3 regions of the Nocardia sp. FBN12 genome follow, and region 3 is predicted to be linked to each of the others. Evidence: riboswitches for the same ligand, from Rfam matches in the RefSeq annotation. Region 3 holds a riboswitch; each other region holds the start of a gene.
The links. A riboswitch is a leader RNA that binds a small molecule or an ion and turns the genes downstream of it on or off. The one in region 3 is predicted to bind cobalamin.
Positions count from the first base shown of each region.

Region 1 (10,351 bases), 1.3 Mb from region 3:
CCCTTATCGGTGACGCGACCCGCGCCGACGGCAATGACGGTGCCCTCCTGCGGCTTCTCCTTGGCCGTGTCCGGGATGACCAGGCCGGAGGCCGTCGTCGTCTCGGCCTCGTTGGCCTGGACGAGGATCTTGTCCTCGAGCGGCTTGATGTTCACGCTCGCCACGTTGAGCCCTCCACTTTCAGGGGAAATTCGGTCGTCCGGAACTGGTGTTCCGGACCGGTTTCGGTCAGCTCGCGACCCTGCGCACAGGCCCCGTCGTCGCGGGTGCCGGAGCCGAAGCCCAGAAGTCGACCGGCACAGGTACAGCTACTGCAGTGCCGACTAGCACTCTATACGCGAGAGTGCCAGCACTCAAGGTCGGGTTCTGCCGATGTCGCATTCTCGACACGCCCACACTCGCCAGTGATCTTCACATCGCCTGCCACAATCTGTAACGTTCGCATAACAGGCTGTGACATAGCACAGGAAGGCGCCATCCGCTCGTAGAGCACCATCGGCTCGAAGGGAGGTGAACATGCGAACATCCCTCGGCATCTCGGCCGGGAACGAGGTGGTGTGCTCGGCACTGGTCGCGACGGGGTCCGCCGGCGAGCAGAGTTTCGACTACCGGGTCGTCTCCTCCGATGAAGCCCATTCCGACCTCGGTGATCTCGTGTCGTCCTCGATCGAGTTGATGACCACCCAGCTGCCGGTCTCTGCCCAGCTGCCGGTGTCGGCGGGCATGCTCGGCGAACCCCTCGGGCGCTACTCCGGCGGTCACCGTCGCGCCGAATCGCGTTCGCGCCCGACCAATGTCGCCGTCGCCTACCGCAACAAGGAACAGGCACAGGCCATTCGGGCCGCCACCACCCGCCATCGCGATCTGCGGCTGGTCACCGAGGGCGCCGCCGCACTGGCCTACCTGCGCCACACCGGCCTGCTCGACCGCTACGCCACCGTCGCCGTGATCGACCTCGGCGCAACCGGACTCACCGTCACTGTGGCCGATTACGCCGACAGCGTCGTCTTACACACCGAGCGCACGCCGACACTGAGCGGCAACGCGATCGACGAGTTGATCTACCACCACCTCGTCGACCTGCACTACGCCCGCCGCGGTACCCGTCCCAATCGCACCACGCTGACCAATCGCGGCCGCGCCGCCAAGGAACACCTCTCGCTGGCGCCCGTGGTCACCATCGATCATGTTGCGGGACAAGGGCTCGAGCTCACCCGCCCGGATTTCGAGGAACTCATCGGCGGCCTGCTGCGCAACATCGCGCTGTTCTCGTCGTCGGTGTTCACCCGCGCGCCCAAGTACCCCGACGCCGTGGCCGTGATCGGCGGCTGCGCCAACATCCCGTGCGTCGTCGACATCCTCGACACCCGCCTCGACGTCCCCGTACTGACCGTGCCAGACCCCGAAGCCGTGATCGCCAAGGGTGCCGCGCTGGTCGCCGATGCCGAGGCACCGGCCGGGGCGGCGGGCGGCGCGCACGCCGACGCACCGAGCGGCACCTTCGCCAAGGTCGTCGGCACCCTGGTCGGCGCAGTGGTCGTCGTCGGCCTGGTGATCGGCTACGGCGTCCAAGCCGTCACCCCCGACACCCCCGACGTCACCCCCGCTGGCACCAGCAGCACCGTGCGTCAATCCCCCTTACCGTTAGTGCCCTCCCCCGCCCAGACCCCCGCGAGCCGCGAGAGCACCGACCGCACCAGCGCGCCCGTCGCTCCGCCTGCCACCGAGCCCCCCGCGGTCACCACCGGCCGGCCGACCCCCGCGCCGACCACAACCCCCAACCCCTCGGCGCCCACCTCGCCTACGGCCCCCACCCTGCGCCCCGACCCGAACCTCCCGCAGATCCCCTACCCCGAGTCCCCCCTCGGCCCACTGGACAGCGGTTCCGGCGCTCAGCAGCGGCGCCCGACGACACCGAACACCTCCCCCACCCAGGCCCCGGCCCGCAGCGGCCTGCCGATACCACCTGCCGCGTCCGCGCCGAGCGAAGTTCCGCTCCAGCCCACCTCCTAGCAGGCGAATCCTTCGCCATCAGCCCGGCGGACGATACCGCGCTGTCCCGGTCAGGGCCGAGTCCGCGATGCCGCCTCAGGTGGCGGGAGATCACCGTCGACCGGCGGCGCCAGGGCGTGTGTGTGCCATCGGCCGTCGGGATAGGTGATGTAGAGCGGCCCCAGATTGCACGGCGTGAGGCACCCGGTCGGGGTCACCAAGGCGTCGGGGTGATCACGCCGCAGGGTGCGGTGCAGTTCGCCCGCGCCGTACACGGTGCACCGGGGGCCGCGGCAGACCAGGATGTGCTCGGTGTGTTCGGGAATCACCGACCAGGCCGGGCTGCGGAACGCACGAGGGCTCGCGGTGACCGCGGTGCCGCTGTCGCGCATTCTGGATCGCACCACGTCGACGAACCCGGTTGCGGTGTCGATGCTTTCGGTGATGCGCACGTCGAGGTCGCGCGCGCGGATCTCTTTCCAGTTCGCCACCGCTCTGGCGATCCAGGTCTCCAGGTAGCGGTCGCGCGGCACGGCAAGGGGAATCAGGACGACCGGCGAGTCGGCGGCATCGAGGGCGGCGTGAATCGTCGGCTCCCCCTGGTCGAGCAGCGCGTAGCCGATCCCGCAGGCCTGTGCCAGCGCTTCGACGGCGGCGAGGTCCACCCCCGACGGGGTGGGCCGGGCGACCAGCACGTAGCGGGGCGTCATGCGGTACGCACCGCTCGCCCGGCCGGTACCACCAGTGGGGTGCCCGTCATCGGATCGTCGATCACCGTGCAGTCCAGACCGAACACCTCGGAAACCAGCTCTGGACGCACGATCTGGGCAGGTGGACCCTGGGCGATGACCCGCCCGTCCTTCATGGTGACGATGTGATCGGCATAGCGAGCGGCCAGGTTCAGGTCGTGCAGCACCGCGATGATGGTGCGCGGCAACAGGTTCCGCAGCACGTCGAGGATGTCGAGCTGATGGGCGAGGTCGAGGAAGGTGGTCGGTTCGTCGAGCAACATCACCTCCGGGTCCTGCGCGATCGCCAGCGCGATCCACACCCGCTGCTTCTGCCCGCCGGACAGCTGATCCATGGTCCGATCGATGAGGTCGGCGGTATCGGTGGCCACCAATGCCTTTCGGACCGCGGCCGCATCGTCGGCGGACCACTGACGGAACCAGCGTTGATGCGGATGCCGACCGCGTCCGATGAGTTCGCCTACCGTGATACCGTCCGGCGCCACGGGTTGCTGGGGCAACATGCCGAGTCGACGCGCCACCGTGCGGGCCGGTTGAGGCGCGATATCGGCACCGTCGAGCAGCACCGCGCCCGCGGTCGGTGCGATCAGCCTGGCCAGGCCGCGCAGCAGAGTCGATTTCCCGCAGCCGTTGCGACCGACGACGACAGTGATCTGGCCGACGGGAAAATCGATGGTGGCCTCGGAAACGATCACGGTGTCGCCGTAGGCGAGTGTGAGTCCGTCGGTGGTGAGATGTGCGGTCATCCAGCGTGTCCGATTCGGGTTGAGCGGGCAAGGAGATAGATCAGTACGGGTGCGCCGAGGACCGCGGTCACAACCCCGACGGGCAGTTCCGCTGGAAACAGTCGCCTGGCAGCGAGGTCGGCGGCCACAACCAGCAGGGCACCCGTGGCGGCTGCGGGTGCGAGTCCGGCACCACGTTCGGCCAGCAGGCGTCGCACGATCTGCGGCGCCACCAGCGCGACGAAAGCGATGGGCCCGGCCGCGGCCGTCGCCGCGGCGGCCGCCGCGGAGGCGAGGACGATCAGCGTGGTGCGGTGCGGCCCACGTCGTCCGGCCAGCGAATTCGCGAGTTCGTCGCCCAGTTCGAGCAGTGGCAGCGAACGCGCGACAACGACCAGCGGCGGGAAGACAACGCCCAGTGCCGCGGCGGCGAACCAGACGTGCAGCCAGTCGCGGTTGGCCAAGCTGCCGGTGAGCCACATGGCCGCCGTATGCGCCTGGTAGATGTTTGCCCTGGTCAGGATGAACGCGATCGCCGACGACAACATGGCCGTCACCCCGATCCCGACGAGCACGAGGCGGTAACCGTCGAGCCCGTCCTTGGTCGCCACCAGCACGATCAACGCCATCGCCACGAACGCACCGGCCAGCGCGCCGCCGACCAGCGCGAGACCGGAGCCGCCGAGCAGCACGCTCACCGTCAGCGCCCCCAGCGAGGCACCGGTATTGATGCCGATGATCTCGGGGCTCACCAGCGGATTCGTCGCGATCCGCTGGAGGATGGCACCGGACACGGCGAAGGCCGCCCCGGCACCCAGTCCGGTGAGCACGCGCGGCAGCCGATCGGCTACGACCACGTCGTATTCGATGAGCGTGCCGCCACCACCCAGTACTCGCGCCACATCGCCGAGGGTGAGCGAATAGTGGCCGATGGTGAGCGACCAAGCCGCCACTGCCACCGCGGCCGTCGCGATCAGCACGGTCAGCAACGCCGAGCGGCGTTGCACCCGGACGACAACGCGCCGACCGGGTGTGCGCAGCAGCACAGTGCCGCTTGGCAGCACTCCGCGTTCGGTGAGCGTCATAGGGTCGCCACCTTCCGATTGCGTACGAGGTAGAGGAAGAACGGCGCGCCGGCGAACGCGGTGACGATGCCGACCTGAATCTCCTGCGGCCGCGCGAGAACACGCCCCCCGATATCGGCGAGCAGCAGCAACGTGGGGCCGAGTACGGCGCACCAGAGCAGAATCCACCGGTAGTCGGATCCGCAGAAGGCGCGGGCGATGTGCGGGATCACCAGGCCGATGAAGGCGATCGGCCCGGCGATCGCGACGGCCGACCCCGCGAGCAGCACCACGCTCGACGCACCGATGGCACGCACCGCGACCATGCGCGTGCCGAGGGTGCGCGCCAGGTCGTCGCCGATGGCGATGGCGTTCAGCGGTCGTGCCACCACGAATGTCAGCATCGCCCCGACTGCGATGAACGGCACTATCGCCCAGACGGATTCGAGATCGGCGCGCGTCAGCGACCCCACTACCCAGAATCGGAAGTTGTCGAACGTGGTCCGGTCGAGCAAAGTGATCGCGGTGGTGATCGACCCGCACAGCGCGGTGAACGCCGCACCGGCCAGCGCCAGCTTCACCGGAGTCGCGCCACCGAATCCCATCGACCCGAGCACGTAGACGAAGGCCGCCGCGACAGCCGCGCCGAGAAAAGCGAACCAGACGAACCCCGACTGCGCGGTCACGCCAAGTGTGCCCATACCGACCACGATCGCCAGCGAAGCACCCGCGTTGATGCCGAGCAGTCCCGGTCCGGCGAGCGGGTTGCGGGTCAGCCCCTGCATCACGGCTCCGGCCAGGGCGAGCGCGATCCCCGCGAGCAGACCGGCGACAGTTCTCGGCAGCCGGATGTAGCGCACGACCCGGTCGGTATCGGTGCCGCGGAAGTCGGTGAACGCCGCGACCGCCTGGTCGAGGGTGAGCGGATGCGAACCGATCAGGATGGATGCGACACAGACAGCGGCCAGCCCGGCACCGGCCAGGATCAGGCCGGTGCCGCGCGTGGTGCGGGTCATCGCCGGAACAGATCGGGGTGGATCAGTTCGGCGACCAGTTCGGTCGCATGCGCGATTCGTACGCCCGCGGCCCGATCCGCGAACAGGAACGGGTGCACCGCGCCTGCGCGGACGGCGGTCAGGTTCGCGAAGGCCGGGTTGCCCACGATTCTGTCGACTTGCGGCTGACCGTCGGCCCTGGTGTAGGTCGACTTGCAGCACTGACTGGTCAGGATGATGTCGGGGTCGCGGGCGATGAGCTCTTCAGCGCCGATCTGCACGTTGCGACGCTCGGTGAGGTCGGCGAAAGCGTTGACGCCGCCTGCTGCCTCGATGATCTGGGTGACGAAGTCGATCCCGCCCGCCGCGGTGTAGGACCCGTCGTCCTTGGGCGTGACGACCGCGACCCGCGGCCGCGCGGAGTTCTCCACCTTCGAGCGAACCACCGCGATCCGTGAACTCAGTTGGGTCACTACGTCTTCGGCGCGATCGGAGACGCCCCAGAGCGCGCCGAGATCGCGCAGGTCCGCGTATACGTTGTCGAACCGCACGGTCTTGGGATCTATCGCTTCGTCGGCGAGTCCGTCCGAGCTCGGGCACAGCGGGCTCAGCACCCAGGTCCGAACACCCAGTTCCTGCAGGCTGGCGCGGGTGCCCACACTGTTCTGCGCGGACTTCGCGAACACGCCGTTGAACCCGGACAGCACGAAATCAGGGTTCTGGGTGAGCAGTTCGTCGCGACTCGGCAGTTTCTCGACGTAGGCCGACTTCGCCTGCGCGTCTTGGTACTCGGGTAGCACCGTGGCATCCAGGAATGCCGTGCCCACCAGCCGATCGGTGACGCCGAGCGCGTGCGCGATCTCGATGGAAGGCTGATACGCCGCGTAGATCCGTTGTGGTGGGCGGTCGACAGTGATGTCGATGCCGCAGTTCGCGCGGGTAACGGCGTTCGCACCGCCGACTTCCTGGCTGGGTTGCGCGACACAACCGGTGACAACGATCGCGCACGCGATCAGCGCGCCCGTACGCAGGCGTGCGAAAACAGAGGGGGTCAAGATAACGGCCTTCCAGGTCCTCGTGGAATCGGTAGTGCGTAGCCGTGGCCGGTCTCCTGGCTGACGGGATAGTGCGCGGCGGATCTACCTTCCCAGGGCACAGGTGCCCCAGTGGTCCCGGATATGTTCATCCGGATCGATCCGCTACTCCCGATCACAGTGGCGAGGGCCGCACCGGTTTCTAACCGGTTTCCCGAACACCACGGCACGCCGACCCTACCAAGCCCAGGTCGCCGGTATGGTCGGCGCCCGCCCACCACTGAGACCGAGGTTTCTCGATGGCATGACGGCCCACTGGTCGTCACGGCGCCTCATCACGCAGTGCTCTCTGCGCGTCCCGACGAGTCTTGACGTCGGCGACTAGCCCCGCAGCGCGCTCACTGAGACCGGCAGCCCCGGATCGGTCGCGACGGTCAGTGCGGCGGGTTGCGCGCCCGCCCCGATCACGTGGGCGCCGAGTGCCGCGATCATGACGCCATTGTCGGTACACAGCCGCGGCTTCGGCACACGAAGCGTTAAACCCGCTGCGGCACAGCGCTCTTCGGCGAGCGATCGGATCCGCGTGTTGGCGGTGGCGCCACCGCCGAGGACGATTGTGTCTACGCCGACATCGGCGGCCGCACGCACGGCCTTCATCGTCAGCACATCGGCAACCGCCTCCTGGAAGGACGCGGCGATATCGGGAATGGGCAGCTGGTCGGGGGTGATGCCCTGGCGCTGGGCGGCCTCGACGTAGCGGGCGACCGCGGTCTTGAGGCCGGAGAAGGAGAAGTCGTAGCGCGCGTCACGGGGCCCGGTCATGCCGCGCGGGAACGCGATCGCGCGGGCGTCGCCGTCGGCGGCTGCCGCGTCGAGGGCGGGCCCGCCGGGGTAGCCGAGGCCGAGCAGTCGGGCGACCTTGTCGAAAGCTTCGCCGGCGGCATCGTCGACAGTGCTGCCGAGTTCGGTGATCGGCTCACCCAGGTCGGTGACCTGCAGCAGATGTGTATGCCCACCGGAGACCAGCAGCGCCACCGCGGGCGGCATCGGGCCGTGCTCGAGCGTGTCGACCGCGACGTGCCCGCCGAGGTGGTTGAGCGCGTAGAACGGCACATCCCACGCCGCCGCGTACGCCTTTGCCGCAGCGACGCCCACCAGCAGCGCACCGGCCAACCCCGGCCCGATGGTCACGGCGAGCGCGTCGGGCTTGCTGATCCCCGCCGTCGCCAGCGCCCTTCGCATCGCGGGCACGATCGCCTCGAGATGCGCACGCGAGGCGATCTCGGGAACCACCCCACCGAACCGCGCGTGCTGATCGACGCTCGAGGCCACCTCATCGGCCAGCAACTCGACCGAACCGTCGGCATGCCTGCGCACGATGCCGACTCCCGTTTCGTCGCACGAGCTCTCGATCCCCATGACGATCACGACAGCACCTCGTCCTGCCGCCCACGCGCGGCCCATTCATCGGCCGCGGCGGTCAGTTCCGGGCGCCGCATCGTGTACGCGTCCGCCCCGCTGGGGTGGTAATAGTTCTTGCGCAGCCCGATGATGTGAAATCCGTGCTTGGCATACATCGCGATGGCGGGCGCGTTGTCGGTACGCACCTCGAGGAACACCGGCCCCCCGCGTTCGGCCGCCGTGGCCAGCAGCGCTTCGAGCAGCAACGTCCCGATGCCGCCCCGGTGGCATTCCGGGTCGACGCCGATGGTGTGCACCTCGGCCTCGGGATGGGCGTCGTCACCGAGCAGCGCGATGCCCGCGTAGCCGACCATCGTCCCGTCGGCGGTGCGCGCGGTGATGTAGCGGTTGTGCCCACCGGCCAATTCGGACCGGAACGACACCGCCTGCCACGGGTCGTCCTCGGGAAACAGCAGGTGCTCTAGTTCGACGCAGCGGTCGATATCGGGCAGCGCCATGGGAGCGATCTGGTACTCGGTCACGGCACTCACGCCCCGGTCCGGTCGAGGGTGCGGAAGCTCTTCTCCACCGCATCGGGCCTACGCAGATACAACGGCACCAGCGCCTCCGGCACGTCCCCGGCCAGCAGCGCGGGCGCGGCGACGGTGACCAGCCCGGCAGGCGAGGGCGTCTCACTCGGCAGCACCGGCAGATCGAAGTAATCCACGTGCGCGGCCGACCCGGCGACCGCCGCGGCCTCACCGACCGGCACGTCGACAGCCTTGTTCACCTCGGGACCGGCGACCCGCGCCCCGTTCAGATACTTGGCCCAGTACACCTCGCGCCTGCGCGCATCGGTGACCACCAGCAGTTCGCCGGGGTCGCGCTGCTCACCGACGGTGTCGGCGGCGATCGCGTCCAGGCTGCACACCCCGTACACGGGTAACCCGAGGGCGTCGCCGAAGGCGGCGGCGGTGGCCATCCCGACGCGCAGTCCGGTGAACGGCCCCGGTCCGAGCCCGACGACGACCGCGTCGAGCTCGCCGCGACTCACCCCCGCCTCGGCCAGACATTCCAGGATCTGCGGGGTGAGGACCTCGGCGTGCGCGCGGGCGTCGACCTTCACGCGGGCGGCGAGCGTCGCCACGGCGGGCCGGGTGCCGGGTTCGCCGGCAGGTGACAGGTGCACCAATCCCGCTGTAACGGCGGGTGTCGCGGTGTCGACTGCTAGTACGAGCATGATTGTCTCAACAATACCGGGTGGTTTCGCCGCTCGGCGCGCACCGGTGCGCGGGTGATCGCGCGTTATTCGATCCATTCCCAGATCGCCGTGCGCACATCGGATTCCGGCTCCCGGGCGAGTTGCACGTGCAGATGACGGTCGGCGAGGTGTTCGACCACCCCCTTGCCCCATTCCACGACGACGACCGCGTGGTGCAGGTCGGTGTCGAGGTCGAGGGCGTCGAGTTCGTCGAGATCGCCGGCGAGGCGATAGGCGTCGACATGAACCATCGCCACCCCGGGCGTGCCGTCCGGCCGCACCCCGGCCTTGTGCGCTCGCGCGATGATGAACGTCGGCGAGCTGACCCGGCCCGCGACACCGAGACCAGCGGCGATACCCCTGGTCAGCGCCGTTTTTCCGGCCCCGAGCGGACCGTCGAGCACGACCAGGTCGCCCGGTCGCAGGGTGGCAGCCAGCTCGCGACCGAACGCTTCGGTGTCCTCGACGGTCTCCAGGACGCGTTGTTCAGCCACCGACGGCCTCCTCGCCACGCGCAGTGATCCCCGCGCGCGCCAGCAGCCGGTCGAGTGCGGCCAGGCTCACCTCTGGGAACTGCAGATGCGGCATGTGCGCCGCCTCACGCACCCGGACCAGTTCGCTGCTCGCCAGCGCGGCCGCCAGTGCGCGGGAGTTCCGGAACGGGATCACCACGTCGTGCGCGCCGCCGAGAATCAGCACCGGCGTTTCGCCGAGGACCGCCAGCGCGGCCGATTCATCATGCAGCTCAATCGCTTTCAGGAATTTCTCGATGGTGCCGACCGGCGTGCGGTCGATCATCATGGTGGTGAATCGCGACAATGTGGGACTTACCTGCCCGTGGAACGAGCTGACGTGCAGGATCGGCGTCACCACCTGCTTGCTCGCGCTGCGGCTGAACTGCACCAGCGCCGGCGCCGTCCGCACCGCCAGCCGGAAGCCGTCGACCGCGGGATGGCGAATCAATTGCGAGATCCCGGTCGCGGTCACCTCCGCGGCCGCCGTGCTGAACAGGCCGACCGCGCGTACCCGCGCCGCGAACAGCTCGGGGAACTGCGCGGCCGCCGCGAGCACCGCCATCCCGCCGAGCGAATGCCCCACCAGCACCACCGGCCCCGTGGGCGCGCACTCCC
Region 1 covers NZ_CM132926.1:7,062,086-7,072,436, reverse strand. The annotation lists gene groES (co-chaperone GroES) at 1-164, opposite strand, end outside; gene ACWZHB_RS33205 (Hsp70 family protein) at 517-2,013, shown strand; gene ACWZHB_RS33200 ((2Fe-2S) ferredoxin domain-containing protein) at 2,064-2,702, opposite strand; gene ACWZHB_RS33195 (ABC transporter ATP-binding protein) at 2,699-3,487, opposite strand; gene ACWZHB_RS33190 (FecCD family ABC transporter permease) at 3,484-4,551, opposite strand; gene ACWZHB_RS33185 (FecCD family ABC transporter permease) at 4,548-5,546, opposite strand; gene ACWZHB_RS33180 (ABC transporter substrate-binding protein) at 5,543-6,580, opposite strand; cobalamin riboswitch at 6,610-6,799, opposite strand; gene tsaD (tRNA (adenosine(37)-N6)-threonylcarbamoyltransferase complex transferase subunit TsaD) at 6,941-7,987, opposite strand; gene rimI (ribosomal protein S18-alanine N-acetyltransferase) at 7,984-8,478, opposite strand; gene tsaB (tRNA (adenosine(37)-N6)-threonylcarbamoyltransferase complex dimerization subunit type 1 TsaB) at 8,508-9,200, opposite strand; gene tsaE (tRNA (adenosine(37)-N6)-threonylcarbamoyltransferase complex ATPase subunit type 1 TsaE) at 9,266-9,715, opposite strand; gene ACWZHB_RS33155 (alpha/beta fold hydrolase) at 9,708-10,351, opposite strand, start outside.
Region 1: another riboswitch for cobalamin. It lies ahead of ACWZHB_RS33180 (ABC transporter substrate-binding protein); the one in region 3 lies ahead of ACWZHB_RS05035 (FecCD family ABC transporter permease).

Region 2 (10,351 bases), 3.2 Mb from region 3:
AACGCGGCCGACAGCGAGCGGGTGATCTCCTCGACCGACGGCACCCGCGGCGAGTGGATGTCGTAGACACCCGGCCCGACGCCGAGCGCGAAACCGGCCGCGTTCAGATCGTCGAGGACCTCCATGTGCGAGCGGGCCGCCTCGATCGAGGTGACATCGGCGTCAAGGCCCGCGATCGCCGAGATGACCTCGCCGAACTCCGAGTAGCACAGGTGCGTGTGCACCTGGGTGGTGTCGGCGACGCCCGCGGTGGCGAGGCGGAACGCGTCCACCGACCACCGCAGGTAAGCGGGCTGTTCGGCCGCCCGCAGCGGCAGCAGCTCGCGCAGGGCGGGCTCGTCGACCTGGATGATCCGCGCGCCCTGGGCTTCCAGGTCGACGGTCTCGTCCCGGATGGCGAGCGCGACCTGGCGGGCCGAGTCGCCCAGCGGCTGGTCGTCACGGACGAACGACCACGCCAGGATGGTCACGGGGCCGGTGAGCATGCCCTTGACCGGCTTGGTGGTCAGCGACTGGGCGTAGCCGATCCACGACAGCGTCATCGGTTCGGGCCGGGTGACGTCGCCGAACAGGATCGGCGGGCGCACGCAGCGGGTGCCGTAGGACTGCACCCAGCCCGCCTCGGTGACGGCGAAACCGTCGAGCAGTTCGGCGAAGTACTGCACCATGTCGTTGCGTTCCGGTTCGCCGTGCACCAGCACGTCGAGGCCGAGCGTCTCCTGCAGGGCGATCACGTCGGCGATCTCGGCCCGCATCCGCCGCACGTACTCGGCCTGGTCGATCTCGCCCTTGCGCAGTGCCGCGCGGGCCAGCCGGATGGTCGAGGTCTGCGGGTAGGAGCCGATGGTGGTGGTCGGCAGCACCGGCAGGTCGAGGTGATCGCGCTGCAGTGCGCGCCGCTCGTCGGCCGGGGAACGAGCCAGATCGTTCTCGTCGAGCGCGGCCGATCGGTCGCGGACCTGGGCGTTGTGCAGGCGCGGGTCGGTGCGGCGTGAGTCGGCGGCGGCGCGGGCCGCGGCCAGCTCGTCGGCGACGGCGTCGACGCCCGCGGTGAGGGCGGTCGCCAGGACGCGCACCTCGCCGACCTTCTCGGTGCCGAAGGCCAGCCACGAGCGCAGCCGCTCGTCGAGCCCGGTCTCCGAGGCCAGCGAATACGGCACATGCAGCAGCGAGCACGAACTCGACACGGCCACCGAGCCGGCGCTGCCGAGCAGGGTGCCCAGGGTGCCCAGGGCCGCGTCGGGGTCGGCGCGCCAGATGTTGCGCCCGTCGACCACACCCGCCACCACCAGTTTGCGAGCCAGGGCGGGCAGCGCGGCGACCGCCGAGACCTCGGTGCCCGCGGTGAAATCGAGAGCGACACCTTCGATCTCGGTCTCGGCCAGCACCGCCAGGGCGGCATCGGGGTGCCCGAAGTAGGTGGCGACCAGGATCGCGGGCCGGTGCGGCGCGGCCGACAGCGCGCTGTAGGTCTGGCCGACCAGGGCGAGCTCTGCGTCGCTGAGGTCGGTGACCAGCACCGGCTCATCGAGCTGCACCCACCGCGCGCCCGCGTCCGCCAGCTGGGCCAGCAGGTCCAGATACAGCGGCAGCAGTTCGGGTAGCCGCTCCAGCGCGGTCCCGGCGGCGGCCTTGGCCAGCTTCAGGAAGGTGATCGGACCGATCACTACCGGCCGCGCGGGCAGGCCCAGCTCGATCGCCTCGTCGAGTTCGGTCAGCAGCTTGCCCGGGTGCAGGGAAAAGGTGGTCGTCGCGTCGATTTCGGGTACCAGGTAGTGGTAATTGGTGTCGAACCACTTGGTCATCTCCAGCGGAGCGACCGTGCCGGTGCCGCGCGCGGCCGCGAAATACCGGTCGAGCGGGTCGGCGATCCCGGCGACGCGCGCAGGCAGGGCACCGAGCAGTTCGGCCGCATCGAGCATCTGGTCGTAGTAGGAGAAGGTGCCCACCGGCACCGAATCCAGTCCGGCCGCAGCTAGTTCGGTGAGTTGGTCGCGACGGAGCCGACGACCCACCGAATGCAGGTGCGCGGCGTCGGCGCGGCCCGCCCAGTAGGACTCGGTGGCGCGCTTGAGTTCCCGGTTCGGGCCGACGCGCGGTAGGCCGAGAACCGTTGCGGTGAACGGGGTGTGCGTAACAGTCACGGAGATTCTCCAGTGTCGTGCAGGGGGAGCCGTCGCCTTTTCGCGGGTACGCGCCACACCGCCGGAACCGGTCGTGAACACGACAGGCCGGCATTTCGGTGGTCCGCGCGCCCGATCCACGAGGCGGTGGCCGCCGGATACGGCGTATCCGGCACAGTCGGCAGGTCTTCGGACTCGCGGGCACCGGTCGTGTGATCGACCGACCTACTGGCCGTCGCTTCCCAGGCGTGCGGCCCAGTGCTGATGACGGCGGTCGTTCCCGCTCACCGCTGCGGGACAGTCCCGGATTCTCACCGGGTTCCCTCTCACCCGGCGCGAATTGAATCGCACTCGGATTCGACGCCTGTGCGGGAGGTCGGGGCTCCGACTCTTCCACCGCGCAGGCGAACCAGCTGCGTCACCCAGCATAGGCCCTCGGCGGGCACGCGGTGCGCCGAGGCGCCACGATCAGTGCTGTGACCTGCGGTTGCGCACCGACCGTGCGCGGCGCACCGCACGCCGCTTTCCGCGGTGAGATGTGACGGCCTGATGAACGCAACTTCGCAGGTGGGCGGGTGTGCGGTGTGAAGATTGCTGCGAAGCCACCTTGCGTGTCCGGCCGCCGGTCGGGTCCGGGTACCGTAGGCCAATGTTCTCGAAAGTCTTGGTCGCAAATCGTGGTGAGATCGCTATCCGTGCCTTCCGCGCGGCCTACGAACTCGGCATCGGAACGGTCGCGGTGTTCCCGTACGAGGATCGCAATTCCGTGCATCGCCTGAAGGCGGCCGAGTCCTATCAGATCGGCGAAGAGGGTCACCCGGTTCGCGCGTATCTGTCGATCGAGGCGATCATCGAGGCCGCCAAGAGCGCGGGCGCGGACGCGATCTACCCCGGGTACGGTTTCCTGTCGGAGAACCCCGACCTCGCCGCGGCCTGTGCCGCCGCGGGCATCACCTTCATCGGACCCACCGCCCAGATCCTCGAGATGGCCGGCAACAAGGCCACGGCCATCGCCGCGGCCAAGGCGGCCGGGCTGCCGACGCTGAAGTCCAGCGAGCCGTCGGCCGATATCGACGAATTGCTCACCGCCTCGGCCGAACTCGAATACCCGATCTTCGTCAAGGCCGTCGCCGGTGGTGGTGGTCGTGGCATGCGCCGGGTCGCCGCGCCCGAGCAGTTGCGTGAGTCGATCGAAGCGGCCTCGCGCGAAGCGGAGTCGGCGTTCGGTGATCCGACGGTGTTCCTCGAGCAGGCGGTGGTGAACCCGCGCCACATCGAGGTGCAGATCCTGGCCGACCAGCACGGCAATGTCATGCACCTGTTCGAGCGGGACTGTTCGCTGCAGCGTCGCCACCAGAAGGTGATCGAGCTCGCGCCCGCCCCGAACCTGTCACCGGAACTGCGCGAACGGATCTGCGCCGACGCGGTGGCGTTCGCTCGCCAGATCGGCTACATCAACGCGGGCACCGTGGAGTTCCTGCTCGACGAGCGCGGCAACCACGTGTTCATCGAGATGAACCCGCGTATCCAGGTGGAGCACACGGTCACCGAGGAGATCACCGATGTCGACCTGGTGCAGTCGCAGCTGCGCATCGCGGCGGGTGAATCCCTCGCTGACCTCGGCCTGAGTCAGGAGACGGTGCAGATTCGCGGTGCCGCGCTGCAGTGCCGCATCACCACCGAGGACCCGGCCAACGGGTTCCGCCCCGACACCGGCCGCATCACCGCCTACCGCACCCCGGGCGGCGCGGGTATCCGTCTCGACGGTGGGGCGAACCTGGGCGCGGAGATCGGCGCCTACTTCGACTCGATGCTGGTCAAGCTCACCTGCCGTGGACGCGACCTGCCCGCCGCCGCCGCGCGCGCCCGCCGCGCGCTGGCCGAATTCCGGATCCGTGGCGTGACGACGAACATCCCGTTCCTGCTGTCGGTGCTCGACGACCCCGATTTCCAGGCGGGCCGGGTGACCACCTCGTTCATCGACGAGCGTCCCGAGTTGCTCACCTCGCGTGGGTCGGCCGACCGTGGCACCAAGATCCTGACCTATCTGGCCGACGTCACCGTCAACAAGCCCAACGGTGACCGTCCGACCACGGTGTACCCCTACGACAAGCTGCCCGCCGTCGACCTGACGCTGCCGCCGCCGGACGGTTCGCGTCAGCGTCTGCTCGCTCTCGGGCCGGAGGGTTTCGCGAAGGCGCTGCGCGAGCAGAAGGCGCTCGGCGTCACCGACACCACCTTCCGTGACGCGCACCAGTCGCTGCTGGCGACCCGTGTGCGCACCAACGGTCTGCTCGGTGTGGCCGGGCACGTCGCGCGGCTGACCCCCGAACTGCTCTCGATCGAAGCTTGGGGCGGCGCGACTTACGATGTGGCACTGCGGTTCCTGCACGAGGACCCGTGGGAACGCTTGGCCGCCTTGCGCGAAGCCGTGCCGAACATCTGCCTGCAGATGCTGCTGCGCGGTCGCAACACCGTCGGCTACACGCCCTACCCCGAACAGGTCACGCGCGCGTTCGTTTCCGAGGCCGCCACCACCGGTATCGATATCTTCCGCATCTTCGACGCGCTCAACAACGTCGACCAGATGCGCCCGGCGATCGACGCGGTCCGCGAAACCGGTACCGCCGTAGCCGAAGTCGCGCTCAGCTACACCGGTGACCTGCTCGACCCGAACGAACAGCTCTACACCCTCGACTACTACCTGAAGCTGGCCGAACAGATCGTCGACGCGGGCGCGCACGTGCTCGCGATCAAGGACATGGCCGGCCTGCTGCGCGCCCCCGCGGCCGCGAAACTCGTGACCGCACTGCGCAGTAACTTCGATCTGCCGGTGCACGTGCACACCCACGACACCCCCGGTGGTCAGCTGGCCACCTACCTGGCGGCCTGGCAGGCCGGGGCCGACGCGGTCGACGGCGCGTCCGCGGCCATGGCGGGTACCACCTCACAGCCCGCGCTGTCGGCGATCGTGGCCGCTACCGCGCACACCGAACACGACACCGGCCTGAACCTGCGCAACGTGTGCGACCTCGAGCCGTACTGGGAGGCGCTGCGCAAGGTCTACGCGCCGTTCGAGTCGGGCCTGCCCGCGCCGACCGGTCGTGTGTACACCCACGAGATCCCGGGTGGTCAGCTGTCGAACCTGCGTCAGCAGGCGATCGCGCTCGGCCTGGGCGACCGGTTCGAAGAGGTCGAGGCCAAGTACGCGGCCGCCGACCGGCTGCTCGGTCGCCTGATCAAGGTGACTCCGTCGTCGAAGGTCGTCGGTGACCTCGCGCTCGCGCTGGTCGGCACCGGTGTCGACATCGAGGACTTCGCCGCCGATCCGGGCCGCTACGACATCCCGGATTCGGTGATCGGCTTCCTGCGCGGTGAACTCGGCACCCCTGCGGGCGGCTGGCCCGAGCCGTTCCGTAGCAAGGCGCTGGCCGGGCGCAACGAGCCCAAGCCCGAGACCCCGTTGAGCCCGGCGGATCAGAAGTTGCTCGACGGCTCGTCCGACGAGCGTCGCGCCACGCTGAACCGGCTGCTGTTCCCCGGCCCGACCGCCGAATTCAACACCCACCGCGAGAAGTACGGCGACACCACCGGGCTGTCGGAGAACCAGTTCTTCTACGGCCTGCGTCGCGGCGAAGAACACCGCGTGCAGCTGGAGAAGGGCGTCACGCTGCTCATCGGCCTCGAGGCGATCTCCGAGCCCGACGAGAAGGGCATGCGCACGGTGATGTGCATCATGAACGGGCAGTTGCGCCCGGTCGCGGTGCGTGACCGCTCCGTCGCCTCCGAGGTGCCCGCGGCGGAGAAGGCCGACAAGAACAACGCAGGGCATATCGCGGCGCCGTTCGCCGGTGTGGTGACCCTTGCGGTGTCGGAGGGCGACGAGATCCACGCCGGTGACACTGTCGGCACGATCGAGGCGATGAAGATGGAAGCGGCCATCACCGCGCCGCGCGGTGGCGTGGTCGGCCGGATCGCGACCACCAAGGTGGCCCAGGTCGAGGGCGGCGACCTGCTGGTGGAACTGGTCGCACGCGAGTCGGAATGACGCGCATCGTCGCGGGTGTGGCAGGCGGGCGGCGCTTGAAGGTGCCGCCCGCAGGCACCAGGCCCACCTCCGATCGGGTGCGCGAAGCCCTGTTCAGCGCGATCGATGCCCGCCTCGATCTGGACGGGACGCTGGTCCTCGACCTGTACGCGGGCTCGGGTGCGCTGGGCTTGGAAGCGCTCTCACGCGGCGCCGAGCAGGCGCTGCTCATCGAGTCCGACCGCAAGGCGGGCGAGGTCGTACGCGCCAATATCGCCGAGCTCGGGTTGCCCGGTGCCGAATTGCGGCTCGGCAGCGTTTCCTCGGTGCTGAAACAGACCGCGCCGAGGGCATACGACGTGGTGTTCTCGGACCCGCCCTACGACGTGAGCACCGAAGACGTGATCGCCGACCTCACCGCGTTGGCGAGCAACGGCTGGCTCGCCCCCGAGGCGCTGGTGGTAGTCGAACGATCGAGTCGTTCACCCGAAATCGCCTGGCCCACAGGCTATGTGGCCTTGAAGACCCGTAAATACGGGGAGACCAGAGTCGAGCTGGCCGAGTACGGTGCTAGCGTCTGACCTATGGCTGCAGCACTGTGCCCCGGCTCCTTCGACCCGGTCACCAACGGTCACCTCGACGTGTTCGCTCGCGCGGCCGCGCAGTTCGACGAGGTGATCATCACCGTCAATGTGAACCCCAAGAAGCAGGGCATGTTCACCGTCGAGGAGCGCATGGACCTGCTGCGCGAATCGGTCTCGCACTTGCCGAACGTGCGCGTCGCCTCCTGGCAGGGGCTCACGGTGGACTTCGCCAAGCAGGAAGGCGTCACCGCGATCGTCAAGGGCCTGCGCGACGCGGGCGATTTCGGCTACGAACTCCAAATGGCCCAGATGAACCACAAACTGGCCGGCGTGGACACCTTCTTCATCGCCACCAACCCGTCCCTGAGCTTCCTGTCCAGCTCCCTGGTCAAGGAAGTAGCGGCCCTGGGTGGCGACGTGAGCGACATGCTCCCGCCGGCCGTCCACAAGCGCCTCCTCGACCGGATCGCGGAACGCAAGAGCTGATCTCGTCAGAACAGGGTTAGCGCACCGGACCGGAGCCGACTGGGCCGAACGCCCAACCGCCGGCCGCCGACGCGAGTCCCGGCCGGCTAGCCCTGGCTGGATGTCGCGGGGACCGGGAGGCGGAACAAGCCTCTCAGCGCAAGGAAGCGCATGCCGCCGACCGCGGCGGTGATGGCGAGGACCGTCAGGGCTTGGGTGATGTCGCCCAGACCGGGCGCCCAGAAATCCAGTCCGGCCAAACCCGCGGTGGTGATCGCGAGACCGATCAACGCGATTCCGCCGCCTTCCCACTGCGCCGTGAACCAGGTGACCCGGTCGGTGGCGTGGAAGGTGAGCTGACGGTGGAATTCGTTGGCGATGACCGTACTGACCACCGACCCGGCCACGTTGGCGATCAGCGGGCCGACGCTGTGCATCGCGAAGAACAGCAGCACATAGGCGATATTGCTGGATCCGCCGACAAGGGCGAACCGGAAGAGCTGGGGAAGGGCCCGATCGCCGCGCAGGTAGGTGAGCGCGCCCTCGAACTGCGGGCGCAGCGTGGGTGCGACTTCGCTCGGTGCCACCGCGGGAAACGGGCCGGTCCAGGGAGTGAACATGCCCGCGACGTGCGACACCGGACTCCTAGGGGTTTCCAGGAGGGTCATGTTCGACTCCGATCCCAATGAACAGACGCTCGAGTGGAACAGCCTCGAACAAACGCTGCTCCGCTCCGTGGACGACCGTCGCTGTCGAGTGAGTACAACAGCGGATGAGCTGCGGTGCTTCCCGGCGGACGGCGTTGTCGTGCTTACCGATGGTAGCCGAAGTGGAGGGCCGCACTCCACTTGATATCTGTGCGATCTTGGACACTGTCGCGACACACCGCGACGACATTCGGCTCACGCGCCCCAGAAGGGCACACTGGGCGTCGGCGGTAGTGGTTTCGCCGGGATCGAAGCAGGAGGGTAGTGAGCATGTATCGCGTATTCGAAGCACTCGACGAACTGGTCGCCATCGTCGAAGAGGCGCGCGGCATCCCGCCGACGCGCAGTTGCATCGTGCCGCGCGGCGATGTCCTCGAACTCCTCGACGATGTCCGCGACGCGCTACCCGGCGAACTCGACGACGCCCAGGACGTCCTCGATCACCGCGACAAGATCGTCGGCGATGCCCGCAGCGGCGCCGAGACGACGGTCACCACGGCCAACGAGCAGGCGCGCACCACCATCGACTCCGCGCGCGCCGAGGCCGATCGCATCCTCGCCGACGCCAAGGATCACGCCGATCGGATGGTCGCCGAGGCCACCGCCCACGCCGACCGCCTCGTCACCTCGGCCCAGGCCGAGGCCGACCAGGTCGTCGCCGACGGCAACGCCGAATACGACGAGCTCACCGGCCGCGCCCAGATCGACGCCGACCGCGCCATCGAAGCGGGCAAGGCCTCCTATGAGCGCTCGGTCGCCGACGGCAAGGCCGAACAGGCCCGCCTGGTCGCGCAGACCGAGGTGGTGCGGGTCGCGCACGCCGAATCCGCCCGCCTGATCGACGAGGCGCAGGCCGAGTCCGACCGGGTGCGCACCGAATGCGACGACTACGTCGACGAGCAGATGGCCGATTTCGGCAACCGGCTCGCGTCGATGGAAGAGACGCTCAACACCACCCGGCGCTCGATCACCCGCGGTCGCCAGCAGATGCGCAGCGGGCCCGGTGCCGAATACCCCGAATACGCTGCCGACCACCGCCGCTGATCGCACCGCGCGTTTTGAGTTCCGACGGGGTCCTGCCGTACTGTTGAGTGGTTGCCCATCATCCCCTCAAAGGTTAGTGAGTCAGTGATGTCCGCCGGTTCCGGTTCGCCCACGCGTCCACGCAAGACCAATGGTCCTGTGTCGGAGGCGGGTTTCGTGCTGGACGTCCGCAATCTCGGCCGCCGGCCGGGAACCATGCGGGAGCTGCGTCGCACTGTCACCGACCACGAGCGGCTGGGTCTCGACCTGATCGCCATCCCGGCCGACGCCGAGGTGGAACTCGACCTGCAACTGCAGGCGGTCTCGGAGGGTGTGCTGGTCACCGGCACGGCGTCCGGACCGACGGCCGGGGAGTGCTCGCGCTGCCTCGAACCATTCGACGACCAGGTGGAGATTCGTCTGACGGAGTTGTTCGCGTATCCGGACAGCACCACCGAACAGACGACCGAGGATGCCGAGGTCTACCGCATGGAAGACGATCTCGTCGACCTCGAGCCGGTGATCCTCGACGCCATCGGGCTGGAGCTTCCGCTGCAGCCGCTGTGCTCGCCGGACTGCGCGGGCCTGTGCCCGGAGTGCGGTGTGCGGATGGCGATTGCGGGTCCTGATCATGGGCATGAGATACTGGACCCTCGCTGGGCGAAGTTGGCGAAGTTTGCCACTGAAGAGCCCGGTACCGGCGACCCCGCCTGAGGGTTCCACCACCTAATACCGATCCGCTCCCGCGGCAGGCGATGCCGCGCGGTCAGCGAATACCAAGAGGAGAAGTACCGTGGCTGTTCCCAAGCGCCGGATGTCCCGTTCCAACACCCGGTCGCGGCGCAGCCAGTGGAAGGCCACCGCGCCGACCCTGGTCACCTGCCCGAACCGCGCGTGTGGTGAGAAGACCCTCCCGCACATCGCGTGCCCGTCCTGCGGCACCTACAAGGGCCGCCAGGTCACCTCTGCAGTCTGATCGTTGTAGATCATTCCTAGCAACGTGACAGCCAGTAAAGACAATGTGGGCGCGGCGGATCACGCCAGCCTGCTCACCGCCCTCGGTGTCGACGTACGACCGGAGCTTCTGCGCCTAGCGCTGACGCACCGGTCGTACGCGTACGAGAACGGCGGTTTGCCGACCAACGAGCGCCTGGAGTTCCTCGGCGACTCGGTACTCGGCCTCAGCATCACCGAGCGCCTGTATACCGAGCACCCGGAGAAGTCCGAGGGTGAACTCGCGAAACTGCGCGCCAGCGTGGTGAACATGCACGCGCTCGCCGAGGTGGCGCGTGGCCTCGGCGACGGCGGACTCGGCCAGTATCTGCTGCTCGGTAAGGGCGAAGAGCTCACCGGCGGCCGCGACAAGCCGAGCATCCTCGCCGACGGCATGGAGTCGCTGCTCGGTGCGGTGCACCTCGAGCA
Region 2 covers NZ_CM132926.1:4,169,033-4,179,383, reverse strand. The annotation lists gene metE (5-methyltetrahydropteroyltriglutamate--homocysteine S-methyltransferase) at 1-2,150, opposite strand, end outside; cobalamin riboswitch at 2,287-2,479, opposite strand; gene ACWZHB_RS19895 (pyruvate carboxylase) at 2,773-6,171, shown strand; gene rsmD (16S rRNA (guanine(966)-N(2))-methyltransferase RsmD) at 6,168-6,731, shown strand; gene coaD (pantetheine-phosphate adenylyltransferase) at 6,735-7,220, shown strand; gene ACWZHB_RS19880 (GtrA family protein) at 7,307-7,867, opposite strand; gene ACWZHB_RS19875 (DivIVA domain-containing protein) at 8,177-8,950, shown strand; gene ACWZHB_RS19870 (YceD family protein) at 9,038-9,643, shown strand; gene rpmF (50S ribosomal protein L32) at 9,723-9,905, shown strand; gene rnc (ribonuclease III) at 9,930-10,351, shown strand, end outside.
Region 2: another riboswitch for cobalamin. It lies ahead of metE (5-methyltetrahydropteroyltriglutamate--homocysteine S-methyltransferase); the one in region 3 lies ahead of ACWZHB_RS05035 (FecCD family ABC transporter permease).

Region 3 (10,351 bases):
ATCGGCATGCTCAGCTCGCCGAGCAGATCCAGATCGGACTCGGCGGGACGGCCGAGGGTGGTGAGGTAGTTGCCGACGATGACGGCGTTGATCCCGCCGAGCATGCCCTGCTTGGCGCCCAGGTCGCCGAGGGTGATCTCGCGACCACCGGCGAAGCGCAGGATGGTGCGCGGCATCGCGAGCCGGAAGGTGGCGATCGCGCGCAGCGCGTCGGCGGCGGGCAGTACCTCGAGGTCACCGAACGGGGTGCCCGGACGCGGGTTGAGGAAGTTCAGCGGAACCTCGTCGGGGCTCAGCGCGGCCAGCTGCGTGGCGAACTCCGCGCGCTGCTCGATGCTCTCGCCCATGCCGAGGATGCCGCCGCAGCACACCTCCATGCCGGCTTCACGCACCATCCGCAGCGTCTCGAAGCGCTCCTCGTAGGAGTGGGTGGTGACGACCTTGGGGAAGTGCGACTTGGCGGTCTCGAGATTGTGGTTGTAGCGGTGCACGCCCATGGCGGCGAGCTGGTCGACCTGCTCCTGGTTGAGCATGCCGAGCGAGCAGGCGACCTGGATGTCGACCTCGTTGCGAATGGCCTCGACACCCGCGGCGACCTGCGCCATCAGGCGCTCGTCGGGCCCGCGCACGGCGGCGACGATGCAGAACTCCGTGGCGCCGGTCTTGGCGGTCTGCTTGGCCGCCTCGACCAGGCTGGGGATGTCGAGCCAGGCCGCGCGCACCGGCGACTGGAACAGGCCCGACTGCGAGCAGAAGTGGCAGTCCTCGGGGCAACCGCCGGTCTTGAGGCTGATGATGCCCTCGACCTCGACCTCCGGGCCGCACCACTTCATCCGCACGTCGTGGGCGAGCTCGAGCAGCGCTTCCAGGCGGTCGTCGCCGAGGCGCAGCACCTCGACGGCCTGCTGCTCGGTGAGGCCCTCGCCGCGCTCGAGCACCTGCTCACGGGCGATGGCCAGAATATCGGTCTGGACGGGTGCCTGTGTCACGACGTGATGTCCCTTCGACGGGGGTATGCGCACGAGCCGTGGGCGTGATCCACCCGGCGTGGCCGTGCAACTTGAACGGTGTTCAGGATAGGGTAGCGGCTACGAGTGAGTCACGACACTCGGGTCGGAAATTCACCACGAAAGGACGCGCGTGCAACTGCGGAAGACGGATGTGGTCGATGCCGCCGTCGCGATTCTCGACCAGTACGGGCTCGCCGACCTGACGATGCGCCGCCTCGCGGGCTCGCTGCAGGTACAGCCGGGGGCGCTGTACTGGCACGTCAAGGACAAGCAGACCCTGCTGGGCGCGGTGGCCGACCGGATTCTCGCCCCGATGGACGAGCCGATCACCGCCACCGAGTGGCCCTCCCAGCTCACCGAGTTGGCGCATCGGCTGCGCGACTGCCTGCTCGCCTTCCGCGACGGCGCCGAACTGGTGTCGGCTACCTATGCCTCGCGGCTGACCACGAGCAAGGCGCGGGAACGCCTGGCCGGCATCGTCATTCGCGCCGGAATGACCAGGGAGGAAGCCGATCTCACGGCCTACACCCTGCTCTACTACGTGCTCGGCCAGACCGTCGACGAGCAGTCGCGCATGCAGATGGACTCCGTCGGCGCGCTCGGCGAGGACAACACGCCCTTGCTCGAAACCCCCGATCCCACCGCCCGATTCGACTTCGGCTTGCAGCTGTTCATCGCGGGCGTGCGCACCATTCTCGGTACCCGCGTGCGTTGATCAGGGCGGATCGTGGCGATTGGCTTCCTGGAAGCGGCGCACGAACGGCAGCACCTGCGATTCGATGACCTCGTTGTATTCGCCGGGTCGCTGAATCGGATTCGCGTGTTCGATCTGACCCGGCCGCACTACCGACAGTGTGCCGTCGACGCCACCGGCGTGTTCGATCAGCACGTCGTGGGAATAGGCCACGTCCACCACGCCGTCGCGGGCGGCGTCGCGGGGGCGGATGAACACGATGGCCGGGTTTCGCTTGTCCGGATTCGGCCGGCCGAGCGCCCGGAGATCCGCGGTGCCGCCGCCCGCGACGATCGCCAGGAACTGCGACTCGATCAACCCGTTACTGGCCGCATCTCGCGAGAAGATCTTGTCGCGCAACACCTCCGACGCCGCCGCGCCCATCGCGCGATAGTCGATGTCGTAGAACAGCCCGTCGCGCTGCGCGAAACGTTCACGCCGCACCGACATCTCGACCGCGAAGCGCAGCAGCCTGCTCTCTCTGGCACCCGGCAACCAGCCCAGCCATCGCACCAGATCGGCACCACGACTACGACTTTCGGGTCGCACCGCATCCAGGTCCATCGGTGTGCAATCCAGCACAACGGCCACCAAGCGCCGATCGCTACCGAGGTGGATGTGCCGCGCCACTTCGAGCGCGATGATCCCGCCCATGCTGTGCCCGACCAGCACGATATTGCGCACATTGCCGTACTTGGCGGCCCGCACGATCATCTCGGCGATGACCTTGGTGTCGATACCCGCGTTGTCGTAGCGCACGGCCCACACCACCCCCAGCCGACTCAGCGCGGGCAATGCCTTGGCGGTCGGCACCGCGTTGACTCCCCCGAGCCCGACCATATCGACGACCGCCGTATCCCAATCCCGGGAATCCGCAGGCAGATTCGCAGGCAGCAACTCCGGCGTGGTCTGCGCCAGCCGCTCGCGCTCGGGAACCACATCATGCACCCAGTACTGCCCGAACACGATCATCGCGACCAGCAGCACCCCGCCGATGCGCAGCGCCGCCAACCTCGTCCGGCGCCAGCGGCACCACGCGTGACCCAGCCGGGTTTCGCGCAACCGTTCCCGCCGACGCGCATCGTCGAAGTCCGCGACGGTGGACGGATGCCGATCGAATGACGACATAACTCCACTGTAGGGGCGGCTGTCAGCCCGTGCCGGTCACCATCCGGCCATCTGAAACGGCAGCCTCCGCCCGCGCGAGCCGTTACCCCTGCTCGTAGCGCTGCGCGTACCGGGTCGGCGGTTCCCCGAAAATCGTGCGGAAGTCGCGACTCAGATGGGCCTGGTCGGCATAGCCCAACGCGGCGGCAAGCGCGGCCCAGTCGATCTCCACTCCGTCGGCGAGACGCTCGGTGACCTCGTGCAGCCGGTAGCGCCGCACCACCCACTTCGGCCCGGGGCGTCACCCGAATGGGCGGCCCGATGGAGCTGCCCGCGTCCTTGGTCGGCGGCATGGTTGTCGGAGAGCTGACCGTGCACGGCTGGGATCTCGCCCGCGCCCTCGACACCACCCTGTACTGGGACGATGACCTGCTGCGCTACGTCCACAACGAAGTGATGGCCACCGCCGACCAAGGCCGTGCGATGGGTATCTACGGACCCGAGATCCCGGTCGCGCCCGGTGCGCCCCTCCTCGACCGAATCCTGAGTCTCACCGGCCGCGATCCCGCGTGGCGATAGGCCACTACATCACCGCAGGCCCAGGTCGTGCGCCGAAACGCTCTGGGCCAGAGTCTCATTCATCGCTGACCATTCGTGGCTGCACTCGCCCGGGGAACCAGCGGTAGATCGCGACGGTGCCGAGGCCGACGCCGACAGCGAGCAGGGCCCCGGCGGCGGCCAAGCCCGCGACGGCGCCCACCAGGCCGACAGCGACCGGACCTGCGAACATTCCCACGTCGTGGGTCAGGCGCCAGGCGCCGAGGAATTCCGCGCGGCGGTCCTCCGGTGCGGCGAAAGCGCCGACGGTCATGATGAGGCCGTTGCTCAGCCCGTTGGCCAGGCCGAGCAGCATGGTCGCCGCGCCCATGGTGAGCGCGGAGTGGGTGAAGGGCAGGGCCGCGTAACCGGCGGCGAAGCAGATGCCGCAGGCGATGCCGGTCACCCGGCTGCCCGCGCGGTCCAACCACACCCCGGCCGGGTACGACATGAGGACGTCGACCGCGCCGGCCAGGCCGAACAGCAGACTGGTGGTCGCGGCGTCGATACCGAGATGGGCCGCCCACAGCGGCAACAGTGCCGTGCGCGATGCCCGCGCCGCGCCGACCGCTACCGCGGCGAGCCCGAGCGTGCTCAGCGCCCTGCGGTTTTCGGACAGCACCGTGTGCAGTGGCCGCAGCGTCGACGGATCGTCGAGGTCACCGGAACGGATCGCCACCATCGCCGCCGACGCCGCCACCGTGGTGACCAACTGCAACCACAGCGCACCGACCGGCCCGAGCCCGTGCACCAGTGCCGCACCGAAAAACGGCCCGCAGAAGAAGCCGAGCCGGTGCGCACCGGCCAGCGTCGACATCGCCCGCCCACGCTGTTCCGGCGCCACCACCGACACCAGATACGTCTGCCGTGCCAACCCCCACACCGCGCCCGCCGCCCCGTTGAGCAGCAGGCCAAGCGCGAGTACTCCGAGATTCGGCGCGAAGATCGCCGCGAGCACCCCGACCGTGCCGAGCACACTGCCGACCCCGATCGCCGCCCGCTCGCCGATCCGGGCGACGATCCGGCCCGCGGGAAGATCGGCGAGCACCATCCCGAGCCCACCGAGCGCCACGATCAGCCCGGCCGTGCCCGCCGACGCCCCGAGATCCAGTGCGCGCAAGGCGTACATGGGTGCGGCGGCACCGGTTCCGGTGCCGTACAACGCCATCGGCGCGAACACCGGCCAGACGAGCGAACGCAGGCGCAGCGGCTCGGCGTCCAGCGCGGCCGCGCTCATCGCGCCCTGCCGCGGCTACCTCGACCAGGGCAACAACTTCCGTCGGAATCAGGGCTCATCCGACAGCGGCGGGCGTCTGCGCGAACTGACTGCGCGGTCGAGCGAGTCCGAAGTGGTCGCGCAGCGTGGTCCCGGTGTATTCGGTGCGGAACAGCCCGCGCTCCTGCAGGATCGGCACCACCGTTTCGGCGAAGACCTCGAGTCCACCGGGGTAGTACGGCGGCATCACGTTGAAGCCATCCGCCGCACCCTGTGTGAACCACTCCTCGATGGTGTCAGCCACCTGCTCGGGCGTTCCCGCGAACACCCGGTGCCCGCGCGCACCCGCCAGCCGGTGCAGTAGCCCTCGCAGCGTTGGCCGTTCCCGCTCGACGATCCCCGCGACGACCTGCAATCTGCTCTGCGCGTTGTCGGTGACATCGCCCGCCCCCGCGAACACTTCCACGGGTACCGGCTCGTCGAGCACGAGACCACGCAGCGAGGTTCCGGTGATCGATTCGAGCTGCTTGATTCCGTATGCCGGCACTGTCAGTTCGTTGAACTCGCGTTCCAGACGCAGTGCGGCGGCCTCGGTGCCGGCGATGAACGGGCTGATCCCCGGCAGGATCTTCACCTCGTCGGCGCTGCGTCCGAACTCGGCTGCCTTGGACTTGATATCGGCATAGAACGACTGCGCGTCCGAAAGTCGTTGGTGGGCGGTGAATATGGCCTCCGCGTACTTGCCGGCGAAGGCGCGCCCCTCGTTCGATGCGCCCGCCTGCACCAGCACGGGACGGCCCTGTGGTGTTCGGGCCGAGTTGAACGGTCCACGCACACTGAGATGTTCGCCGACGAAGTCGATCGGGTGGATCTTGTCCGGGTCGGCGTAGATACCGGCGGCACGATCGAGCACGATCGCGTCGTCCTCCCAGCTGTCCCACAGCCCGACCACAGCGTCGACGAATTCCCGTGCGCGGGCATAGCGTTCGGCGTGATCAGGGTGGCGTTCGAGTCCGAAATTCGCCGCGGCCAGATCGGTTCCGGTGGTGACGATGTTCCAGCCCGCACGTCCACCGGAGATGTGGTCGAGCGAGGAGAACAGCCGCGCCAGATTGTAAGGCTCGTAATAGGTGGTCGAGGCGGTCGCGATCAGGCCCAGATGTGTTGTCGCCGCGGCGATCGCGGTGAGCAGAGTGATCGGCTCGAGGCCGGGCGCGGCATTGTGCCGCACGTCGGTGCGCAGGGCGGGTCCGTCGGCGAAGAACACCGCGTCGAGCTTCGCCGCCTCCGCGGTCCGCCCGATCTCCTGGTAGTAGGCGACGTCGTAGATGCGGTCGGGCCTGCTGTCGGGATGCCGCCAGGCGGCCTCGTGGTGCCCGGACGGGTAGATGAACGCGTTGAGACTCAGTTGACGCGGTGCACTCATGACGCCTGCTTCACCTTCTCGAATTCTGTGGTGTCGACACCGAGTCCGGCCAGCAGCGTCTCGCGCAACCGCACGAACTCCGGGTGCGCGTGCCTGCGCGGGCGTGGGGTTTCGATCCGCTGATCGATCGTGATCCGGCCCTCGTCGAGAACCAGCACCCGATCGGCAAGCAACACAGCCTCGTCCACATCGTGGGTCACCAGCAGCACGGCGGGTCGATACCGCTCGCACAGCGCCTGCAACAGGGCATGCATCCGGATCCTGGTCAGCGCGTCGAGCGCGCCGAACGGCTCGTCGGCCAGCAGTAGTTCCGGTGCGCGCACCAGCGACCTGGCCAACGCCACCCGCTGCTGTTCACCTCCGGAAAGCTCACGCGGCCAAGCCTTCTCGCGCCCCGCCAGTCCCACTTCGGCCAGCGCCGACCGCCCCCGTTGCCCGGCATCACGCCCGGTCAACCCGAGCACCACATTGTCGAGCACCCGCGCCCACGGCAGCAGCCGCGAGTCCTGGAACACCACCGCGCGCTGCGCAGGCACCGTCAGCTCGCCCGAACCGGGTACCTCGGAATCGAGTTCGGCGAGCGCTCGCAGCAGCGTGCTCTTCCCGGAGCCGCTGCGCCCGAGCAACGCTACGAACTCACCGCGCCGGATCTCGATATCGATGCCGTTCAACACGATTCGCCTGCCGAAGCCGCGCGTCAGCGCGCGGGTACCTACGACGACCCGCTCGTCGGAGCTCAGTCGCCCAGTGTCTGTCGCCATGCCAGCACCTTTCGTTCCGTTGCCCGCACGGCGAGGTCGCCGAACAGTCCGAGTAGCCCGTAGATCACCAGGCCGACGACGATCACATCGATCTGCCCGTAGGTGCGCGCCTGCGTCATCAGGTAGCCGATGCCGCTGGTCGCGTTGACCTGTTCGACCACCACCAGCGCCAACCAGGAGATGGTCACCGCCAGCCGTAACCCCAGGAAGAAGCCGGGCAGCGACCCCGGCAGCGCGATCCGCCGCAGAAACCCCCACCGCGAAAGGCCCACCGTCTCAGCGAGTTCCACATAGCGCGCGTCCACGCTGCGCAGGTAGGCGTGGGTGTTGATGTAGATCGGGATGAGCACGCTGGTGGTGATCACGATCAGCTTCATCTGCTCGCCGATCCCGAACCAGACGATGAACAGCGGGATCAGCGCCAGCGTCGGGATCGCCCGCTTGATCTGCACCGGACCGTCGACTACCGCTTCGCCGATCCGGCTCAGCCCAGCGATCAGCGCGAGCACCACGCCGATCGCCACACCGAGGACCAGGCCGATCACGGCTCGCTGCAACGAGGTCAGCAGGTTGGACTGCAACCGGCCGTCGGCGATCAGGTCTGCGGCGGTCTGCGCGACCGTCCACGGTGCGGGCAGCGTCTCCGGGTCGATGGCGCCGATCGCGGAGCCGATCACCCAGGTGCCGATGAGCAGCGCCGGACCGAGGGCGAAACCGAACGGGATCGGTTTGCCTGGTCCCAGCCTGCGTCTGCCCCGCCCACGCGGCGCGAGCGCCTCGACCGGCACGGCGCTCGTCCTGATCCGGCGCAGGACGCCGACGTCGAGGGTGGCCATCAGCTCGCCGCCGGCGCGAACGCCGCCCCGCTGGCCGTGACGGCCTCGGTGACCGCGGCGTCGAAGCGCAGGTCGAACCCGTCGGCGGCCTTGATCTTCTTCGGCAGCTCACCCACGGCGTCGATCGCGTCGATGGTGGCCTGCTGCCGGGCGATCAGCTGCTGGTCCAGGTGCGGGAAGGTGTAGGTGCCCAGCGATTCGACGATCCGCTCGGCGTCGTCGGCACTGACCTTCTGGCTCTCGATGTAGTACCGGCTCGCCCATTCCTCGCGATGAGTGTTGGTCCACTGCCAGGCCCGCACGAACGCACCGACCAGGGCGCGAGTCGCGGCGGCCTTCGCCGGATCCTGGACCACCGCCCGGCGCGCGTACACGTACGCGAGGCCGCTGTAGATGCCCGTGGTCTCCGAATCCGGGATCAGCGAGGCGCCCTGGGTGCGCAGGAACCGGGTCACGTTGGGTTCGATCAGCGGCGCCACATCGACCTGACCGGTGCGCACCGCGTCGGGGAACTCGGCCAGCTGCAGCCGGACCAGTTCCACCTCGGTGGGCTTCAGACCCGCCTTGGTGAGCGCCTTCAGCACCGACGCCTGCTGGGCGGTGCCCTCGGCGTACGCGATCTTCCTGCCCTTCAGATCCGCGAGCTTCGCGATCGAACGTCCGGGTGCGACAGCGAGTTTCATCGCCTGCGGGTTGGTTTGATAGGAGCCGATGATCGGTACGTCCTGGCCCGCGGCCAGCGCGTGGATCGGCGGAACATCACCCACCTGACCCACATCGGCCGCGCCCGCCCGGAACGCCTCGAGGATGGCCGGGCCACCGACGAAGTTCGCGAACTCGATCTTGAACGGCAGCTTGTCCAGCTCACCGGACAGCCGCAGCGCCGATTGCAGGCGTTCCTGCTGATCGGCGACGACGAGCGTGGTCCCCGGCGGCACCTCGGTCGGTAGCGGTTCGTCGGGGGTACCGACCGGCGCGTCATTGCCCTGCGCGCAGCCGGTGAGGCCGAGCGTCGCAACGGTTGCCACCGCGAGGAGTGCGGCGGTGGCGCGGCCACGCAGGCCGGTTCGAGAGGTATTCGGTCGGTACATACACCGAATTCAAGCAACCGCGCCCGCCGCCGAACACCTTTAGCTTTCCGGTGATTCGAAGGGCCGGATTCGTTCACCCGTACCCACCCAGCCACGTGGCACCGCGTGCCGCGTACAGTCGCGTTGTCCTCCCCGGCGGGTGCGGGAATCCGGTGTAATTCCGGGACGGTCGCGCCACTGTGATCGCCTCACGGCGAAAGTCAGACCTCCCTCGCCGGGACACCCTCTGAAAGGGCCGCGCCTTGCCTGTGGAGAATTCGCGATGATCCGTGCTCGGATCTCGCTCGCGTTACCCCTGCTCGGGGCCCTGTTACTGGTGGCCATGATCGGCGCGACCGGCTTCGGTGCGGAGATCGTGCCCGTCGCCGCGGTCCTCGACACCCTCACCGCCCGGCTCAGCGGCACGACACCCACCGACCTCGGCATCGACACCATCGTCTGGCAGCTCCGAGTGCCACGCACCCTGCTGGCAGCGGTCGTCGGTGCCGGGCTGGCGCTGGCCGGCGCGGCGATGCAGACATTGGTGCGCAACCCGCTGGCGGATCCGTTCCTGCTCGGTGTCTCCTCCGGTGCGGGAGTCGGCGCGGCCGCCGTCATCACCTCCGGCCTGTTCGCCGGTGCGGGCATCTGGGCACTGTCGGGCGGTGCGCTGCTCGGCGCGCTCGGCGCCGCGACCCTGGTATTCCTGATCGCGTTCGCCCAGGGCGGTCTCACACCGTTGCGGCTAATTCTCACCGGCACTGTGCTCGGTTCGGCGTTCGCCGGGTTCAGCAGCTTCCTGGTGTTTCGCAGCACCGATCCCGCGGCGGCCGAGTCGGTGCTGTTCTGGCTGCTCGGCAGTCTCGCCGGTGCTGATTGGACGACTCTGGCCCTGCCGTTCACGGTCGTGGTGGCGTGCGGCGCGATCCTGATGGCGATGGCGGGCTGGCTGGACGCGCTCACCCTCGGCGCGGATACCGCGTCGTCGGTCGGAGTTCCGGTGCGGCACCTACGCATCGGCCTGTTCGTGCTGCTCGCGGTGCTCGTCGGGGTGCTCGTCGCGGTGTCGGGCGGCATCGGTTTCGTCGGGCTGGTCGTCCCGCACGCCGCGCGGATGATCGTCGGCCCACGCCACCGCGACCTGCTGCCCACCTGCGCGCTCGGCGGTGCGTTGTTCCTGGTCGTCGCCGATGCCGCCACCCGAGTACTGGTGCGCCCCACCGAGATACCCGTCGGCGTCCTCACCGGCCTCATCGGCGCACCCATCTTCCTCTTGCTGATGGGCCGACGCCGCTACCAATTCGGCACGTCATGAGCCGCTATCAGCGGGTCTTCAGCCGACGAGCAACGAGCCCCGACAACGCACCACACGCTCTCGCACAGCACGAAACCACCTACGACCTCGGCAGGCCTTCGCCTGGCGGCGTTGCGGCCGGCAGCGATTCGCGAGCCGAGGAGGCGGGCTCGCTCGATTCGCGCGGCCGGGCCGAAGGGTCGCGCACGGCGGAGGGAGCAGGCGAAATGCGAGCCGCCGCGCTCACCTGCGCGATCGGGCGGCGGAATATCGTTGTCGGCGCTGATTTTTCGATCAAGTC
Region 3 covers NZ_CM132926.1:1,008,734-1,019,084, reverse strand. The annotation lists gene bioB (biotin synthase BioB) at 1-989, opposite strand, end outside; gene ACWZHB_RS05080 (TetR/AcrR family transcriptional regulator C-terminal domain-containing protein) at 1,141-1,725, shown strand; gene ACWZHB_RS05075 (alpha/beta fold hydrolase) at 1,726-2,871, opposite strand; gene ACWZHB_RS05070 (helix-turn-helix domain-containing protein) at 2,954-3,130, opposite strand; gene ACWZHB_RS05065 (DinB family protein) at 3,172-3,429, shown strand; gene ACWZHB_RS05060 (MFS transporter) at 3,485-4,684, opposite strand; gene ACWZHB_RS05055 (LLM class flavin-dependent oxidoreductase) at 4,740-6,089, opposite strand; gene ACWZHB_RS05050 (ABC transporter ATP-binding protein) at 6,086-6,850, opposite strand; gene ACWZHB_RS05045 (ABC transporter permease) at 6,826-7,686, opposite strand; gene ACWZHB_RS05040 (ABC transporter substrate-binding protein) at 7,686-8,777, opposite strand; cobalamin riboswitch at 8,876-9,022, shown strand; gene ACWZHB_RS05035 (FecCD family ABC transporter permease) at 9,040-10,071, shown strand; partial or broken gene ACWZHB_RS05030 (ABC transporter ATP-binding protein) at 10,338-10,351, shown strand, end outside.